DNA from 2 places in the Pantoea sp. USHLN298 genome. Region 1 is predicted to be linked to the other one. Evidence: predicted binding sites of a transcription regulator. Region 1 holds the regulator's gene; the other holds the start of a gene.
The links. The regulator LexA, encoded in region 1, represses DNA repair genes until DNA is damaged. The targets are predictions, from matches to a motif close to TNCTGTATGTACATACAGNA.
Positions count from the first base shown of each region.

Region 2: uvrB (excinuclease ABC subunit UvrB) is a predicted target of LexA. The motif match lies at 3,970-3,989, and genes of this name have one in related genera.

Region 1 is NZ_JBBCRO010000004.1:537,351-547,017, reverse strand. Features, by position in the region: gene WFK59_RS13460 (UTRA domain-containing protein) at 1-359, shown strand, start outside; gene psiE (phosphate-starvation-inducible protein PsiE) at 431-841, shown strand; gene ubiC (chorismate lyase) at 928-1,440, shown strand; gene ubiA (4-hydroxybenzoate octaprenyltransferase) at 1,452-2,336, shown strand; gene plsB (glycerol-3-phosphate 1-O-acyltransferase PlsB) at 2,621-5,044, opposite strand; gene WFK59_RS13435 (diacylglycerol kinase) at 5,173-5,541, shown strand; gene lexA (transcriptional repressor LexA) at 5,648-6,262, shown strand; gene dinF (MATE family efflux transporter DinF) at 6,364-7,686, shown strand; gene WFK59_RS13420 (CsbD family protein) at 7,858-8,070, shown strand; gene zur (zinc uptake transcriptional repressor Zur) at 8,144-8,665, opposite strand; gene WFK59_RS13410 (conjugal transfer protein TraF) at 9,117-9,667, shown strand, end outside.
Region 2 is NZ_JBBCRO010000001.1:379,467-389,133, forward strand. Features, by position in the region: gene bioF (8-amino-7-oxononanoate synthase) at 1-1,043, shown strand, start outside; gene bioC (malonyl-ACP O-methyltransferase BioC) at 1,027-1,782, shown strand; gene bioD (dethiobiotin synthase) at 1,779-2,447, shown strand; gene WFK59_RS01965 (ABC transporter ATP-binding protein) at 2,449-3,171, opposite strand; gene WFK59_RS01970 (hypothetical protein) at 3,278-3,694, shown strand; gene uvrB (excinuclease ABC subunit UvrB) at 4,066-6,087, shown strand; gene WFK59_RS01980 (gluconeogenesis factor YvcK family protein) at 6,089-6,994, opposite strand; molybdenum cofactor riboswitch at 7,199-7,332, shown strand; gene moaA (GTP 3',8-cyclase MoaA) at 7,322-8,308, shown strand; gene moaB (molybdenum cofactor biosynthesis protein B) at 8,323-8,838, shown strand; gene moaC (cyclic pyranopterin monophosphate synthase MoaC) at 8,841-9,326, shown strand; gene moaD (molybdopterin synthase sulfur carrier subunit) at 9,319-9,564, shown strand; gene moaE (molybdopterin synthase catalytic subunit MoaE) at 9,566-9,667, shown strand, end outside.

The sequences.
Region 1 (9,667 bases):
TGTTGCCAGCCGGAACAACGGTGTACTGCATTCGTCGGCTTCGGCGCATTGACGGCCGCGCGGTGCTGTATGTGGAACACTATCTTAATCCGCGTTTTTTCCCCGGCCTGCTTGATGAAGATCTCACCCGCTCACTGACCGATCTCTATGACCAGCGCTACGGCATTCGCTACGGTGGCGCGCGCTTTACCATTCTGCCAGGCCCGTTGCCAGAGATCGCCGCGCCCGCGCTGAACGTTGCCCCTGGCAGCCCGGGCTTACTGATTACCCGGATTAACCGCGATCGGCAAAAGCAGGTCATTGATTGTGATTGCGAATACTGGCGCTACGATGCGCTGTGTGTTGATGTCGAAGCCTAAGCGCCATATTGTGATTCAGGTCACGCTCACGCATGATAGCGTCCGCTAATAACTCTCTTCTGAGGCGCTACATGAGTGACAAAAATCCGCTGGCCCGCCACCTTGCGACCGTACTGCAATGGGTGCTGAATCTGGGCCTGCTTAGCCTGGCGATTATCCTGATTGTCTTTCTCGGCAAAGAAACCATTCACCTGGCGAACGTACTGTTCAGTACCGGTGAAGAGTCGTCTTCCTATCTGCTGATTGAGGGAATAGTGATCTATTTCCTCTATTTTGAATTTATTGCGTTGATTGTTAAGTATTTTCAGTCTGGCTATCACTTCCCGTTACGCTATTTTGTCTATATCGGTATCACCGCAATTATCCGCCTGATCATTGTCGATCATAAAAATCCCTTCGATACCCTCTGCTATTCCGCCGCGATTCTGATTCTGGTGGTGACGCTGTGGCTGGCGAACAGCAACCGCCTGAAACGCGAATAAACCCGCTGCCGTCTGCAACGACGGCAGGTGTTCATCGCGCGACTCTGCGTTAAACTGGCGCCCTGAAAATTATTGGGAGTGGTGCTATGTCGCAAGACGCACTCAGCTTATTACGTGCGCTCAACTGGCTTTCACCGACGCAGGCCGCGCTTGCGCCGTCGCTGCTTGACTGGCTGATGGAGGAAGATTCCATGACCCGCCGTTTCGAGCAGCATTGCCAGCAGGTGACGGTAGAGCCGATACGTGAAGGCTTTATTGACGCCAGCGAGTTAGACGATGAACAGGCCCTGTTACCGGACGATAAACGCTTCTGGCTGCGCGAAGTGCTGCTGTTCGGCGACGGCGTACCCTGGCTGGCTGGCCGCACGCTGGTGCCGGAAAGTACCCTGAATGGCCCGGAAGCGATGCTGCAGCAGCTGGGTACGCGCCCGCTGGGCCGTTATCTGTTCTCCTCATCAACCCTGACCCGTGATTTTATCGAACCGGGCAAAGTTGATGCGCTGTGGGGACGTCGCTCGCGTCTGCGGCTCTCCGGCAAACCGCTGCTGCTGACGGAACTGTTTTTACCGGCTTCGCCGCTTTATCGCGACCTGGCCTGAGGAATCCTGTGGTGGAAAAGAGCTTACATATCAATAAATGGCAGGCCTACAGCCGCCTGATGCGCATTGATAAACCGATCGGCACCTTACTGCTGTTGTGGCCCACCCTGTGGGCATTATGGCTGGCTGATATGGCGATCCCGCCGCTGCCGGTGCTGCTGGTGTTTGTTGCCGGTGTTTTCGTGATGCGTGCAGCGGGCTGCGTCATTAATGACTTTGCCGACCGTAAGGTGGATGGACACGTTGAGCGAACGAAACATCGGCCTTTAGCCAGTGGCGCGGTCACCAGTCGGGAAGCCAGACTGCTGTTCGTGGTACTGGCGCTGGTGGCATTTGCGCTGGTGCTGACCATGAACCTGATGACGATATTGCTCTCGGTGGTCGGTCTGGCGCTCGCCTGGGTTTATCCGTTCATGAAGCGCTATACCCATCTGCCGCAGGTGGTGCTGGGTGCCGCGTTTGGCTGGGCGATCCCGATGGCCTGGGCTGCGGTTAGTGAGTCCTTACCGCTGGTCTGCTGGCTGGTGTTCTTCGCCAACATCTGCTGGACCGTGGCTTATGACACTCTCTATGCGATGGTGGACCGTGACGATGATGTGAAGATTGGCGTCAAGTCGACCGCGATTCTGTTTGGTCGTTTCGACAAGTTAATCATCGGTCTGCTGCAGCTGGCGACGCTGCTGCTAATGGCGTGGGTCGGTATGCTGCTGCAACTCAACGCGGCCTTTTACTGGACGCTGATACTGGCTGCTGCTCTGTTCGTTTATCAACAGAAGCTGATCGTCCGGCGTGAGCGCCCCGCCTGTTTTAAGGCTTTCCTGAACAACAATTATGTCGGGCTGGTACTGTTCCTCGGCGTACTGATGAATACGCCGCCGTTCAGCCAGCTGTTCTGATAGGGGATTCAGGCACCAAAAAGGCGATCCGGGAGGCCGCCAAACCCGATGCAGGATGAATCCGACAGCAATGGATAAGCTCAACGCGCAGGGAATACGGGCAGAAGAGGAAAGCGTCCCGCGCCAGGGAGGCCGCGGCCCGAGCAGTCAGGGATGACGCTTTTGCGTCTTTCCGATCTGACCGTGTTCCCTGAGCAGGCACCGTCTCAACGCGAATCTGACCAGACCTGACCTATAAAAAAGGCGACCTCATGAGGTCGCCTTTTTACTGTACGCTTGTTGTGTCAGTCGTGTGCCACGGCGCTTTCAATGGTCATGCGCACATCGCTGGTGACCAGGTCCGCCAGTATATGCCAGGTCGCCAGCGTCTGCACCACATCGGCATCGCCGCTGTCGCTGATATACCCTTCATCACGCAGCGTCAGCACCAGCGAGGTAAAGACCGCTTTGTCGAAGAACTCCGGCGCGTTGATACCGTGCAGCACCGACAGACGTTGTGCCAGTGTGCGGCTCTCTTTTTCCAGCGTCCCGCGGTTAATCGCCGGCTTCGCACTGAGAATCGAGAAGGTGATGGCATAACGCTGGAGCGTTTCACGCACCCCGGCAGCCAGCAGTTGTAGCGTACGGTAACGGGCCGCCGTAAAGCGCAGCTGGCCATCATCCAGCGTAATCAGGCCCTGACGCGCCAGTTCCTGACTGAGTTCCGTCAGCAGCTGCGGCAGCTCATCGGTCTGCCAGCGCAGGAACAGTTCGCTCTTCAGCATCGGGTAGATCAGGCTCACCTGGCGCAGCAACTCAGCTTCGCTCAGTGTCTGGTGTTGTTGCACAATGGCGGCGATCAGCGACGGCATCACCAGCATGTGGTGAATGTTGTTGCGATAGTAGGTCATCAGCACGGCCTGCTCACGCGGCAGAATGATGATGTCGCCAATGCTGTCTTTCTCGCTTTCAAACTTATTCATGCCCATCGCGTGGTCCAGCAGCGCCTCAGCGGAGAGGTCAGGGACGGTGGCATTGGCAGAGTAAGGCACATTACGCAGCAGCTGGGTATAACACTCAAGCTGCTCAATCAGCTGTTCGCGGGTAAGTGAGCGCTGACGTGAGGCGAGCAGCGCGGTCACGCACAGGTTCATGGCGTTGGCCGCGCCCGCTTCATTGATGCGCACCATCAGGCTCGCTGCGATGTCATTGACGGTCGGGGTTAACCAGCTGGGACGCTGCGGCTCAATCGGATCGATGGCGTCACGCCACTCCGGCACCCGCTTGTTAAGGTAGTTAACCAGCGGCAGCGGTTCGCCAAAGTTAACGTAGCCCTGGCCGAGGTTACGCAGCTTACGCAAGCCGTGCACCATCTGCATGAAGCCTTCTTTCTCTTTCGCCGCGCCGCGTAGCTCTTTAGCGTAAGTCCCGACTTCCATCACGTGCTCATAACCGATGTAAATCGGCACCAGGGTAATCGGGCGATTACCGCCGCGCAGCATCGCCTGCAGGGTCATCGCTAAGGTCCCGGTTTTCGGATCGAGCAGACGACCAGTGCGGGAACGACCGCCTTCAACAAAGTATTCCACCGAATAGCCGCGGGTGAACAACTCGCCGAGATACTCACGGAACACCGTGGCATACAGCTTGTTGCCTTTAAAGGTACGACGAATAAAGAACGCGCCCAGACGACGGAAGATCGGTCCGGCTGGCCAGAAGTTGAGGTTGATACCGGCGGCAATGTGCGGCGGCACCAGTCCCTGATGATAGAGCACGTAAGAGAGCAGCAGGTAATCCATGTGGCTGCGATGGCACGGCACATAGACGATTTCATGTCCATCCTGCGCCAGCTGACGCACTTTTTCGCCGCCGTTAACGTTGATGCCCTGATAGAGACGGCTCCAGAGCCAGCCCATCACGCGATCCGTCACGCGGATCGCTTCATAAGAGAAGTTCGCCGCAATCTCTTCCATCATCTCAACCGCATTCTGCTGCGCTTTTTCATGGGAGATTTTTTTGCTGCGGGCTTCATCTTCGACGGCTTTTTCAATCGCTTTAGACTGCAACAGGCGATTAAACAGATCCTGACGTGCCGGTAAACGCGGGCCAACCGCCGCCAGACGCTGACGGGCAAAGTGAATGCGCGCCACCCGGGCCAGTTTCTGGGCGATCGATTTGTCGGTGCCGTGCTCGGTCGCCATGCGGCGCAGCGAAACGGTCGGCGAGAAACGGACAAAACTGTCGCGTCCGTGCCAGATCACCGCAAAGAACTTTTGCACGCCGTTCAGTACCCGCAGGTGCGGTGCATCTTCGCCCTGAACCTCACGGCCTGGCGCACGACCAAACATCACCGTCACCGGCAGCATCTGGATATCCAGTTTGGGGTTATTGCGATGCAGGTCGAGATAATCGTGAAAAATCTTCACCGATTCGACGCTGGGCACAAAATAGGGGAAGACGCGCGGGCCATCGTGGATAAAAACGTGGCGCGGCAGCAGTGAACCATCAATCTCCAGCGGAGAGAGCGGGTCGGGCAGATGATGCCGCAGGCACTGCGCGCGTAAAGTCAGTAAGTCGGCCTTCGAATCGTAAGGCAGAACGTACATAATGGGCCGGGTCGGGTCCAGACCATGTTCAGAAACGGGATCGGCCGGAATGGCCTTACTCTTTACCAAAAACGACAGTGGTAAATTCAGTAATTTGTAATAAAGTTTACGCCAACCTGACATAGACAACATGAAGCCTCTTGTTAGCAAAGCGCCGCAAGCATACCAGAAAGCGCAGCGAAGATCTGTGGTGGTGCCAATTGCACGCAGCCCAGACATTGACGTCAATCCGATGAAAGGGTTCCACCAATATGGCAAATAATGCCACCGGTCTTGTAAGAATTGTGAAAGCCGCAGGTTACTCATGGCAGGGCCTGCGTGCCGCCTGGCAGCATGAAGCGGCTTTTCGGCAGGAAGCGCTGGCCGCGCTGGTCGCCATTATTGTGGCCTGCTGGCTGGATGTCGATATCGTCTCGCGCATCCTGATGATTGGCGCTGTGGTGCTGGTAGTCATCGTTGAAATCCTCAATAGCGCCATCGAGGCGGTTGTGGATCGTATCGGTCAGGAGCGCCATCCGTTAGCCGGTCGGGCAAAAGATATGGGCTCGGCAGCGGTGCTGATCAGTATCTTACTGGCACTGTTTGTCTGGATCGCGCTGCTCTGGACACATTTGCGATAACCCTTCCACAACGCGCCATCTGGCGCGTTTTTGCCTGAGAATCGGTTTCCATTTCGCCAATACCTGTATATACTCACAGCGACTGTATAAACAACCAGGGGGCGGGATGAAAGCATTAACCAGCAGGCAGCAGCAGGTCTATGACCTGATTCGCGACCATATTACTCAAACGGGCATGCCGCCTACGCGTGCAGAAATTGCCGCGCAGCTGGGTTTCCGCTCGCCGAATGCGGCAGAAGAGCATCTTAAAGCGCTGGCACGTAAAGGGGTGATTGAGATTGTCTCTGGCGCCTCGCGCGGTATCCGTCTGTTAATGGAAGAAGAGGCCTCTGAAGGTCTGCCGTTAATTGGCCGGGTCGCTGCCGGTGAGCCGATCATGGCGCAGGAACATATCGAAACTCATTACAAAGTCGATCCGGGCCTGTTCAAACCCTCTGCCGACTTCCTGCTGCGCGTCAGCGGAATGTCGATGAAAGATATCGGGATTATGGATGGCGACCTGCTCGCGGTGCATAAAACCCAGGACGTCCGTAACGGCCAGGTTGTCGTGGCCCGCATTGATGATGAAGTGACGGTGAAACGCTGGAAAAAGCAGGGCGCTATCGTGCATCTCCTGCCGGAAAACAGCGATTTTGATCCGATCGTCGTCGATACGCGCGCGCAGTCACTGACCGTTGAAGGTCTGGCGGTGGGTGTGGTTCGCAACGGCGAGTGGCTCTGAGCCTGATATAACCGCGCATTCGTAGCGTCTGATGCTATTCTGTCGGCCCTAATTTTGTCGCTGCAGCTCCCCTCTCTGCAGCGCTGAGCACGGAACTGCGAATGCGTTTTTTAACGGCTACCGACAAAAAACTCTGGCGGCTCGCGCTGCCGATGATCCTTTCTAACATCACCGTACCCTTACTGGGCGTGGTCGATACCGCTGTCATTGGTCATCTCGACAGCCCGGTCTATCTTGGCGGGGTGGCGGTCGGGACGACAGTCACCAGTTTCCTCTTCATGCTGTTGCTGTTCCTGCGAATGAGTACCACTGGCCTGACGGCGCAGGCATTCGGCGCGGGCGATAAAACGGCACTGGCACGCGCGCTGACCCAGCCTTTAATCATTGCGCTGCTGGCTGGCGTGCTGTTCATCTGTCTGCGTACCCCCATCACCCGCCTGGCGACCTCTCTGATTGGCGGCGATCCCAAGGTTCTGCAACAGGCGACGCTGTTTATTCAGATCCGCTGGCTGAGTGCGCCTGCCACGCTGGCAAACCTGGTGATCCTTGGCTGGCTGCTCGGTGTGCAGTATGCGCGGGCACCGGTCATCCTGCTGGTGGTCGGTAATCTGGTCAATATTGTGCTGGATCTGTGGCTGGTGATGGGGCTGCACTGGGGCGTGGCGGGAGCGGCAACCGCGACCGCACTGGCAGAGTACATCACGCTGGCCGTCGGTGCGGTAATGGTCTGGCGTGTGTTGAAACTGCGCGGCATCACTACGGCAATACTGAAGCAGAGCTGGCGCGGTGATATTCAGCGCCTGCTGCGGCTTAATCGCGACATCATGCTGCGTTCGTTACTGCTGCAGCTCTGTTTTGCCTCACTGACCGTACTGGGCGCGCGCATCGGTCCGCAGGTGGTGGCAGTCAATGCGGTGCTGTTGATGTTTATCACCTTTACCGCCTACGCGCTTGACGGTTTCGCCTATGCGGTGGAAGCCTTTGCCGGCGAAGCACACGGCGCAAAAGATGGCAGCAAATTGCTGCGCGTCTGGCATGCCGCCTGCCGCCAGGCGGTGGTAGTGGCAATCGGTTTTTCGCTGCTCTATGCACTCTGCGGCCCGCACATCGTGGCGCTGCTGACCTCCCTTGAACCGCTGCAACAGGCCGCCGATCGCTATCTGATATGGCAGGTTATTCTGCCGCTGATTGGCGTCTGGTGTTATCTGCTGGATGGCATGTTTATTGGCGCGACCCGTGGCCGGGAGATGCGTAACAGCATGATGGTGGCGGCACTCGGCTACTTCCTGACGCTGCTCAGCGTCCCGATACTGGGCAACCACGGATTGTGGCTGGCGGTAACGGTTTTCCTGGCGCTGCGCGGCGTGTCGCTGTGGCTAATCTGGCGTAAACACTGGCAGCAGAACAGCTGGTTCGACGCCTGATAGCGGGCGGCTTTAGCCGGTGCGCTACAGATTATTCTGTATTATTCCAGCAACCCTAAAATCTTCTACTACAATTAACCGTAAGCAGCGCAGTAAACCAGCGCTTTATATCGTCATTTTGTTTTCTTTCAAGATAAATGATGCAACCAAAGGATGACATAGAGGTCTGCCATGAATAAAGATCAAGCGAGCGGCAACTGGAAGCAGTTTAAAGGCAACGTGAAAGAGAAATGGGGCAAGCTGACCGACGATGACATGCAGGTTATTGAAGGCAAGCGCGATCAGCTGGTCGGAAAAATTCAGGAACGTTATGGCTATGCAAAAGAAGATGCAGAGCGCGAAGTAACGGACTGGGAAGGTCAGAACAAAGATTACCGTTGGTAATCACGCAGATTTACGGATAAAGCTCCTACCCGCCGGTACGGCTCATACTGGCAACCGCACAAGGATGTGCACATTACCCGCGTTTTCCCCGCTTTTTACCCTCGCTCTGATGATCGTGTTCGCAACTTTCATGGTGCGTGCAGGCTTCCACTGCAACACAACTCTCACATAATCCATGTGCTTCAATCACGCTGTGACGCAGGGCAAATTGTGCCTCGCCAGCCAGTGTCGCGATGATCTTTTCGACGCCCTGTGCCTGTTTCTCAGTTACAGCGGCACAGCGGTCACATACCAGCATCACCGACGTGTGGGCCGGCGCCTCGAAATGGTGACACATAACATAGCTATTATTGGACTCTACCCGGTGGATAAAGCCCTGTTCCAGCAGAAAATCGAGCGCCCGATAAACGGTGGGCGGCTTGGCCTGCGGTTCGCTGACCCGGAGTTGATCCAGCAGGTCATAGGCACTAATTGAACCTGGCTGCTCAGCCATTAATCGCAACACTTCTGCCCGTTGCGACGTCAGACGCACACCGCGCTGCAGGCACAGTTTTTCCGCCTGGGTCATTATTTGCTGTGACGTCATGTTTGACATGAAAGTTCTCCGCTGGATAAGTGATGTTATTTTATCACACAAAATTTAGCCGCGCAGAGGTTGGTTGCCGGGCGGAGCAGCACGCCTTTTTGCGCGTAAAAACAGCAGCAAAGAGGAGTAGGGCATCGCGATGGCGCGTTATCGGGGATAAATCAGATCCACATGATGACGGCCCGCAACGCGCCGTTTAGCGCTTTTGCTTTGCATCTCACGGAGTTAAGAAGTAATGTTCAGAAAGACTTAATAAATGTCTGGTATTATTTTAATTTTTACCCTGTATTTTGAATAAAAATTATGACTTTCTGATTGGAAAACCTCCAATCCTTCGAATTAAGGCACTGTTTCCTTTGAATTCACAGCAATAACGCGTTAGCCAACGTTCACAATAGGGTTAACAAACTATTCAGTCGTTGAATGTTTCAACGACAATTTCTCAGGTGATGGCAGGCAAATGGTGAAAAAATCCGCTCAACGCTCAGCGCTGGTGTACACCGCTGTATTGAATGCGCTTTTCCTTTCTTCTTCCGCCATGGCGGCGGGAACCTGGTATGATGCACGTAATGACGCCATGGGCGGTACCGGCGTCGCATCTTCTCTTTATGGCTCCGCGGTACTGGCCAACCCGGCTTTAATGACGCGAGCCAAACCCGATGATAGCGTCAGTATTATTTTCCCTTCAGCCGGTATTCAGGTTACCGACAAAGATCACCTGATCGACAAAGTGGATGACATCACCGATACCGTTGATCGTTACCGCGATGTGATCGGCAACCTGACCTTTGCCGATTATCTGCGTGGCTATCCTGAAGTGCGCGCCGCCTCAGGCGACGTCGCCAACAAGTTAAACGATCTGCGCGGCAACAAAGCAGACGGCAGTGCCGGGGTGGCGCTGGCGGTCACTGTTCCCAATGAGACGCTGCCTTTTGCCTTTATTACCAAAGCCTATGGCTCGGCACACGTGCGTGCCAACGTCGTCCAGAGCGATATCGATTATCTGCGCGG
Region 2 (9,667 bases), on a different contig from region 1:
GAGGACGCGTTTATCGTCATTTTTCCAGCAACGATTATCTCGGCTTAACCCAGCATCCGGCGGTGATTGCTGGCTGGCAGCGCGGCGCAGAACAGGCGGGAGCCGGTGCCGGTGCGTCAGGCCACGTCACCGGCTATCACCGGCAGCATGCGGCGCTGGAAGCGCAGCTGGCTGACTGGCTCGGCTATGATCGCGCGCTGCTGTTTATCTCCGGCTTCGCGGCGAATCAGGCGGTGATCCATCTGCTGGGGGAGGAAAACGATCGTATCCTGGCCGATAAGCTCAGCCATGCTTCGCTACTGGATGCCGCCAACCACAGTCCGGCGCAGCTGCGCCGTTTTACGCACAATAGCCCGGCGAGTCTGGCGGCGCGGCTGGCCGCACCCTGCAGCGGCGAAACGCTGGTGGTGACCGAAGGGATTTTCAGCATGGATGGTGACAGTGCGCCGCTGGCGGCGATAGCGGCACAGACGCGCGACGCGCAGGGCTGGCTGCTGGTGGACGATGCGCACGGGATCGGCGTGACAGGCGAGCAGGGGCGCGGCAGCTGCTGGCAGCAGGGAATAAAACCGGAGCTGCTGGTGGTCACCTTCGGTAAAGCCTTTGGCGTCAGCGGGGCGGCACTGTTGTGCGACGCACAAACCGCCGACTATTTTGTGCAGTTCAGCCGCCATCTGATCTATTCGACCGCGATGCCCGCCGCCCAGGCGGCGGCGCTGCAGGCGTCGCTCGGTCAGGTGCAGCAGGGCGATGCGCTGCGTCAGCGGTTGCAGGAGAATATCCAGCGCTTCCGGCGTGGTACCGCCTCGCTGCCGTGGCAACTGATGGATTCCGCCAGTGCGATTCAGCCGTTAATCATCGGCGACAATGCGGAAGCGATGGCGCTCTCCGCCCGGCTGGCAGAAGCGGGCTGCTGGGTCAGCGCCATCCGGCCACCAACCGTACCGCCAGGCACTGCCCGGCTGCGTATTACCCTGACGGCGGCGCATCAGCCGGACGACATCGATATTCTGCTGGAGGCGCTGCATGACGCTGCAGGTTGATAAGCGCGCGGTGGCGCGCGCCTTTGGCCGGGCGGCCGAACACTACGATGCTCATGCCGCGCTGCAACGGCTGAGCGGCGATGCGCTGCTGGCACGGGCACCGGCGCACAGTGGACCGCAGCTACTGGATGCCGGCTGCGGTACCGGCTGGTACAGCAGGCAATGGCGTGAACGTGGTAAGCAGGTCACCGCGCTCGATCTCTCGCCGCAGATGCTGCAACAGGCGCGCGCCAGTAACGCCGCGCAGCACTATCTGGCCGGAGATATCGATGCCTTACCGCTGGCAGCGGGCAGTTTTGATCTGGTGTGGAGTAACCTGGCGGTGCAGTGGAGCAACGATCTGTCGCAGGCGCTGGGCCAGTTCAGGCGGGTGCTGCGTCCCGACGGTACGCTGCTGTTTTCAACCCTGAGCGCCGGTTCATTGCAGGAAGTCCATCAGGCCTGGTCGCATCTGGATCACCATCCGCACGCTAACCGCTTTCTCACCGAGCAACAGATTGCGGCAGCCTGCGCTACCCACCAACTGAACTGCGAGTCGGCGCTCATCACCCTGCATTTCCCGGATGCACTCAGCGCCATGCGTTCGCTGAAAGGGATTGGGGCAACCCATCTGCATCAGGGGCGGGATGGCCCGCTGTTAACCCGACAGCGGCTGGCACAGTTAGAGGCGCACTGGCCGCGCGATCGGCACGGTTTCCGTCTCAGTTATCATCTCATCTATGGAGTAAGTTCATCATGAAGCGCTGGTTTATCACCGGCACCGACACCGAAGTCGGTAAAACGGTCGCCAGCGGCGCCCTGTTACAGGCCGCCCGGGCGGCCGGTTATCGCTGCGCGGGCTATAAGCCGGTCGCCTCGGGCTGCGAAATGACGCCGGAGGGGCTGCGTAACAGTGACGCGCTGGCGCTGCAGCGGTACAGCAGCGTGCCGTTAGACTATCAGCAGGTCAATCCGCTGGCGTTCCTTGAACCGACAGCGCCGCACATCGTCAGTGCCGAAGAGGGCAGGCCGATCACTCATCTGGCGCTGTCGGCGGGCCTGGCGGCGCTGGAACCGCTGGCAGACTGGATTCTGGTTGAAGGCGCAGGCGGCTGGTACACCCCGTTATCCGCAACGCACACCTATGCTGACTGGGTCAGCAGCGAGCAGTTGCCGGTGATATTAGTGGTCGGTGTCAAACTGGGCTGCATCAATCACGCCATGCTGACCGCGGAGGCGGTACGCGCTCGCGGGCTGCGTCTGGCGGGCTGGATCGCCAACACCGTGGTGCCGCCGGGACAGCGTTATCAGGAATATCTCACCAGCCTGACGCAACGCCTGCCTGCACCCTGTCTCGGCACCATTCCCTGGCTGACCGAGTCGCAACAGGACAACTGCGGGCACTATCTGACGCTGCCAGCGTAAATCAGGCCACCGTCAGCCATTTGTTGACGGTGTGGTCATCCAGCTGCGCCATTTTGCCCTGCGCCACGTTACGCCCGCGATGCAACAGCAGAAAATAGTCAGCCACGCGACGGATCAGGGAGAGACGCTGCTCCAGCAGCAGGATCGTCAGGCCATAGTCGAGGTTCAGTCGGCGAATCAGATTCCCCATCTCCTCTTCCAGCCACGGCGACATGCCGTCGGTGGGCTCATCAAGAATCAGCAGTTTTGGCTGCAGCACCAGCGCGCGCGCCAGGGCCAGCTGCTGCTGCTGATCGATCGGCAGATCGCCGCTGCGCTGCTGGCGTAGCGAATAGAGCGCCGGAAACAGGTCAAACACCATTTCGGGAATGGCGCGGTGGCGGTCGGCCTGACTGGCACCGGCCAGCAGGGCGATCAGCAAATTATCTTCCACGCTCATCTGGGTAAAAATATGGCGTCCCTGTGGCACATAGCCAATTCCCATCTGCGCCCGCTGTTCAGCTGGCTGCAGCAGCAGGTCGGCGGGCGGTGAACCATCTTCTTTCCATGAGATCGATCCGCTGTTGATCGGCAGCCGGCCCATAATGCAGTTGACCAGGGTGGTTTTCCCCATGCCTGGCCGGCCAAGAACGCCGGTGCAGGTGCCAGGCGACAGATCGAGATCCACGTCCCACAGGATATGATTTTGACCGTAAAATTGATTTACCGAACGTAAACTCAGCATCTGACACTCTCCTTTCCGATCATTAGCCTGAATGCTTCCGCTCTGTGTCGTCTGGCAAACAAGGTATCAGCAATGGTCATCTCACCACTGCAGCACAGTGCGCGCGATGCGCGTTGACGCCATTCAATCTTGCAATTCCCAGGCCAGATTCAGCGGTGTGCTTTTTTTCAGCGGCCAGCGCGGCTGCGCGCCGGGAAAATATGAGGAATGCTTATCAATTTCTGCGGGTGATAACCGGGCTGCACTTTCACAGTGCCAGCGGGCGGCGTTTCTGGTGCAGTCGTGCGAAGATGAGGCAACGATTCTGATTAAGAATGGCGGGCTGGCGGGGCAAATCAGCAGCAGAGAGTCTGGGTCAGTTAAAAAAAGCAGAACAATTTGTCAGCGGCGGTGGAGAAATTTAGCGGAAAAAAAATTATTTTCAGCAAACCCAGGCGGCAGGGAAAAATTATACACAGCCGATGGCGGCGGGGCTGCCATCACTTATCCACCATTCCTGTGGATAACCTTGTGCATTAGGTAATGAAAACAGGTTGGAAGCGAGGAAATACGCGGCCTGGTTACATAATGTCGAGAATCTGGGCTTTTCGACATAGTATAATTAAATCAATTACTTATTAAAAAACAAGCCTGCGATTTATCTGTCAGTTCACTGAACTGTAATTTTATGACGCTCTATTGACAAATGTTAAATCCGATCTCCGCCTGGGGATAACCTTGCGCAACAACCGCCGGGCTAAAGCCAGCGGCAACCGGTGACCAAAAAGTACGCCAGCCGGGACCCTTACTCTGCCTCAACACTGTTTTTATATCCAGTATTAATTTCTGGCAAAATCACCATAGCAGAGTAAAATAGGTGCCTGCCCGCCGACTTCTTCAGCAGGAACTGCATTCATGAGTAAAGCCTTTAAATTAAATTCCGCTTTCAAACCTTCCGGCGATCAGCCCGAGGCGATTCGTCGTCTGAAAGAGGGTCTGGAAGATGGACTGGCCCACCAGACGTTATTAGGCGTAACCGGCTCGGGAAAAACCTTCACCGTGGCCAACGTGATTGCCGATCTCAACCGTCCAACCATGGTTCTGGCGCCGAACAAGACGCTGGCGGCTCAGCTGTACGGTGAAATGAAGGAGTTTTTCCCGGACAACGCGGTCGAGTTTTTCGTCTCTTACTACGACTACTATCAGCCGGAAGCCTATGTGCCCAGTTCCGACACCTTTATCGAAAAGGATGCCTCGGTTAACGAACACATTGAGCAGATGCGTCTGTCAGCCACCAAAGCATTGCTGGAGCGGCGCGACGTGATTGTGGTCGCCTCGGTGTCGGCGATCTACGGTCTGGGCGATCCCGATCTCTACCTGAAAATGATGCTGCACTTAACCCGCGGCATGATCATCGACCAGCGCAGCATCCTGCGTCGCCTGTCGGAGCTGCAATATACCCGTAACGATCAGGCGTTCCAGCGCGGGACTTTCCGGGTGCGTGGTGAGGTGATTGATATCTTCCCGGCGGAGTCAGACGATATCGCCCTGCGCGTCGAGCTGTTCGATGAAGAGGTGGAGCGCCTGTCGTTGTTTGACCCGCTGACCGGCCAGATCGATTCGGTGGTGCCGCGCTTTACCATCTATCCGAAAACGCACTACGTGACGCCGCGTGAGCGCATTATTCAGGCGATGGAAGATATTAAAGTGGAGCTGGCGGATCGCCGCAAAGTGCTGCTGGAAAATAATAAGCTGCTGGAAGAGCAGCGTATTACCCAGCGTACCCAGTTCGATCTGGAGATGATGAGCGAGCTGGGCTACTGCTCCGGCATCGAAAACTATTCACGCTATCTCTCAGGACGCGGACCCGGCGAAGCCCCACCGACGCTGTTTGACTACCTGCCGGCCGACGGCCTGCTGGTGGTGGATGAATCGCACGTTACCATTCCGCAAATCGGCGGCATGTATAAAGGCGACCGGGCGCGTAAAGAGACGCTGGTGGAGTACGGTTTCCGCCTGCCGTCGGCGCTGGATAACCGTCCGATGAAGTTTGAAGAGTTTGAGGCGCTGGCCCCGCAGACTATCTATGTGTCGGCTACGCCGGGCAAATATGAGCTGGAAAAGTCGGGCGACGAAGTGATCGATCAGGTGGTGCGTCCAACCGGTCTGCTCGACCCCATCCTCGAAGTACGTCCGGTGGCGACCCAGGTCGACGATCTGCTGTCGGAAATCCGTCAGCGGGTGGCGATCAACGAACGCGTGCTGGTGACGGTGCTGACCAAGCGCATGGCGGAAGATCTGACCGAATATCTGGAAGAGCACGGCGAAAAGGTGCGTTATCTGCACTCTGACATCGACACCGTGGAACGGATGGAGATTATCCGCGATTTACGCCTGGGTGAGTTTGATGTGCTGGTGGGCATTAACTTACTGCGTGAGGGGCTGGATATGCCGGAAGTGTCGCTGGTGGCGATTCTGGATGCGGATAAAGAGGGCTTCCTGCGTTCCGAGCGCTCGCTGATTCAGACCATTGGCCGTGCGGCGCGTAACATCAATGGCAAAGCCATTCTGTATGGCGACAAAATTACCCCGTCAATGGCGCGGGCGATTGAAGAGACCGAACGGCGTCGCGAGAAACAGCAGCAGTACAACGAAGAGAACGGCATTGTGCCGCAGGGCCTGAATAAAAAGATCACGGATATTCTGGAACTGGGCAACAACGTGGTGAAAACCCGGGGCAAAGCGAAACCGGCACGACGCGGTGCCGCCGAGGCGGAAGCGGATTATCTGGCGCTGTCGCCGCAGGCCCTGCAGAAAAAGATCCACGAGCTGGAAGGGCAGATGCAGCAACATGCGCAGAACCTGGAGTTCGAACAGGCCGCCAGCGTGCGCGATCAGCTGCATGAACTGCGCACGTTGTTTATCGCCACCTCGTAACTCAGTTAAAGCCCTGAATGGCGTGCTCCAGCGCGACCCGCAGCAGCTGGCGGTCGTGACGATATTTGATATCGGCGGCTTCCAGCGGCTCGCGGACAATCAGCCGATTATCGACCTGACTGATATCGGCGGAAGGGCTGACCACAATCGCATCGATTACCCGTTTGCTAATGTAGCGCTCCATCATCGCCAGCTTGTCGGCCACCGTCAGGCTGGCCGCCGCCGGGCTGAGTTCACGACCCAGATTGCCGATAAATACCATGGTGGCGGGCGTGCGACGCAGCGCCTGCGCCATCTCTTCCATCAGCAGAATCGGCATCAGGCTGGTGTAAAAACTGCCTGGTCCGATCAGAATTAAATCCGCTTCGCCAATGGCATCCAGCGCTTCCCGGGTCGGCTGCACGTTGGGATGCAGCATCATCTCCTGCGGCGGCTGCTTCATCTCATCAATCGCCGTTTCGCCGTAAACCATGTTGCCTTCCACGTCGAGCGCCACCAGATCGACCGGTTGCTCCGACATCGGAATCAAAAACGCATCGACCTTGAGCAGATTACGAATGATGTTGATCGCTTCCAGCGGGCGCACGCTCAGGTGATCCAGCGCTTTCAGCATCAGATTACCGAGGTTATGTCCGGCCAGTTCACCGTTACCGGCAAAGCGATATTCAAACATCGCTGAAGCCACGCTCGGTTCGGCGATCAGCTGGTTAAGGCAGTTACGCATATCGCCCCAGGCGATGCCGCCTTCTGAGCGGCGAATACGGCCGGTTGAACCGCCGTTGTCGGTGGTGGTAACGATGCCGGTGAGACGCGAGCCGAGCGGCGACAGCGCAGACATCACGCGGCCTAAACCGTGTCCGCCGCCGAGAGCCACCACGCGATCAAGATCGGCCAGTGTGCGATTCATACTTCTCCTTAATAGCCTGTCGCGTGGCGTCGCTCTAAACGCTAAACCCGCGCGGATGACTTGCGTCAAAATCTGAAGCGCATTTTAACGTATCCTGTCGCGAAAATGCGGTGAAAATTCGATATGTATCAGAATATATAACGAAAACAGCGAATGGAAGAGTAGCGAAATTCACGCTACCATCCTGTTAACCGCGCTGATCAACGGGTCAGCGTACACTCCAGCCTGATTGCCTACGTCTGCGGATAGGGGAGTCAGGCCGTAGCCATTGAGCTACCAGGGTGCAGGAAGAAATGACTGCATCTCCCAATCTGGAAAGGTGTTCTGGTGTCACAATTTACTGATGCATACGCGCGTAAGTTCTATTACCTGCGCCTGTCGGTCACGGATGTGTGTAACTTCCGCTGTACCTACTGTCTGCCTGACGGCTACAAGCCGCACGGCATTCGCAACAAAAGCTTTCTCTCTCTGGATGAAATCCGTCGCGTCACGCGGGCTTTCGCCGCTGCCGGCACGGAAAAAGTGCGGCTCACCGGCGGCGAACCGTCACTGCGTCGCGACTTTACCGACATCATCGCCGCGGTGCGTGAAAACCAGTCGATTCGCCATATCGCCGTCACTACCAACGGTTACCGGCTGGCGCGCGACGTGAAGCAGTGGCGTGAGGCGGGCTTAACCGCGCTCAACGTCAGCGTCGATAGCCTCGATGCCCGTCAGTTTCACGCTATCACCGGCCAGGATAAATTCCATCAGGTGATGGCGGGCATCGACGCCGCCTTTGATGCCGGTTTTCACCAGGTAAAAGTCAACAGCGTGCTGATGCGCGATCTCAATAGCCGCAACCTGGCAACCTTCCTCGACTGGATCCGTACCCGTCCGATTCAGCTGCGCTTCATTGAACTGATGGAAACCGGCGACGGCGGTACGCTGTTCCGCGATCAGCACGTTTCCGGCATGGTGATCCGTGACCAGCTGATTGCGCAGGGCTGGCAGCGGCGTGAAAGCGGCCGCAGCGACGGCCCGGCTCAGGTCTTTTACCATCCCGATTATGTCGGTGAGATTGGCCTGATTATGCCTTACGCCAAAGATTTTTGTGCCAGCTGCAACCGGCTGCGGGTTTCGGCCCAGGGCAACCTGCACCTCTGCCTGTTTGGCGACGGTGGTGTGCCGCTGCGCGATCTGCTGGCCTCTGACGATCAGCAGGCGGAACTGCAGGCACGCATCGCCAGCAGCCTTGGGCAGAAAAAGCAGACCCATTTTCTCCATCAGGGCAACACCGGCATCACACAGAATCTCTCTTACATTGGCGGTTAATTTCAGGAGGCGTTATGGGCAAAGCAGCCAGCGAATTTCAGGCGGTACAGATTGCGGTGATGACGGTGTCAGATCGCCGCGACGCCAGCGAGGATAGCTCGGGCGACTATCTGCGCAGCGCCGCCCTTGAGGCGGGTCACGAGGTGGTCGATCATGCCATCGTGCCGGATAATCTTTACCGCATTCGCGCCACCGTATCGCGCTGGATCGCCAGTGACGACGTGCAGGTGGTGATCATTAATGGCGGCACCGGCTTCAACCTGAAAAACAGCACGCCGGAAGCGCTACTGCCGCTGTTCGACCGCGAGATTGACGGATTTGGCGAGCTGTTCCGGATGATCTCCTATGAAGAAATCGGCGGCTCGACGCTGCAGTCGCGCGCCATTGCCGGAATGGCAAATCAGACCTTAATTTTTGCGGTGCCAGGCTCGACCAGTGCCTGCCGCAGCGCCTGGGAGCGGATCATCGCTGACCAGCTGGATGCGCGCACCCGTCCCTGCAATTTTGTCTCACATCTGAAAAAACGGTAAGTATGTCGCAACTCACACACATTAATGCCGCGGGCGAAGCGCATATGGTGGATGTCTCCGCCAAAGCGGAAACCGTGCGCGAAGCCCGGGCGGAAGCGCTGGTGCTGATGCACTCTGATACGCTGCAGATGATTATCGATGGCAGCCATCACAAAGGGGATGTGTTCGCCACGGCGCGCATCGCCGGTATTCAGGCGGCTAAACGTACCTGGGAACTGATCCCGCTCTGCCATCCGCTGATGCTGAGCAAAGTGGAAGTCAACCTGGTGGCCGAACCGGAACACAGCCGGGTACGCATCACCTCGCTCTGCCGCCTGACCGGCAAAACCGGCGTTGAGATGGAGGCGCTGACGGCTGCCTCGGTGGCGGCCCTGACCATCTACGACATGTGCAAAGCGGTTCAGAAAGATATGGTTATTGACCAGCTGCGCTTAATCAGCAAAAGCGGCGGCAAAAGCGGTGATTTTCAGGCGGTGTCCAGTGATTAAGGTGCTGTTTTTTGCTCAGGTGCGTGAGCTGATCGGTACCGCATCGCTGGAGATTGCCGACACCTACCCGGACGTGGCTGCACTGCGCGCGGCGCTGGCGCAGCAGGGCGATCGCTGGGCGTTAGCGCTTGAGTCCGGCAAGCTGCTGGCAGCGGTGAACCAGACGCTGGTACCGATGAGTCATGCGCTAAGCGACGGCGATGAAGTGGCCTTTTTCCCGCCTGTAACCGGAGGTTAAGATGGAAACCCGGATTCGCGTCGGCCCGGCAACTTTTGATATGGCAGAAGCGTATCGCTGGCTGGCGGCCTGTGACGAAGATGGCGCAGTGGTGACCTTCACC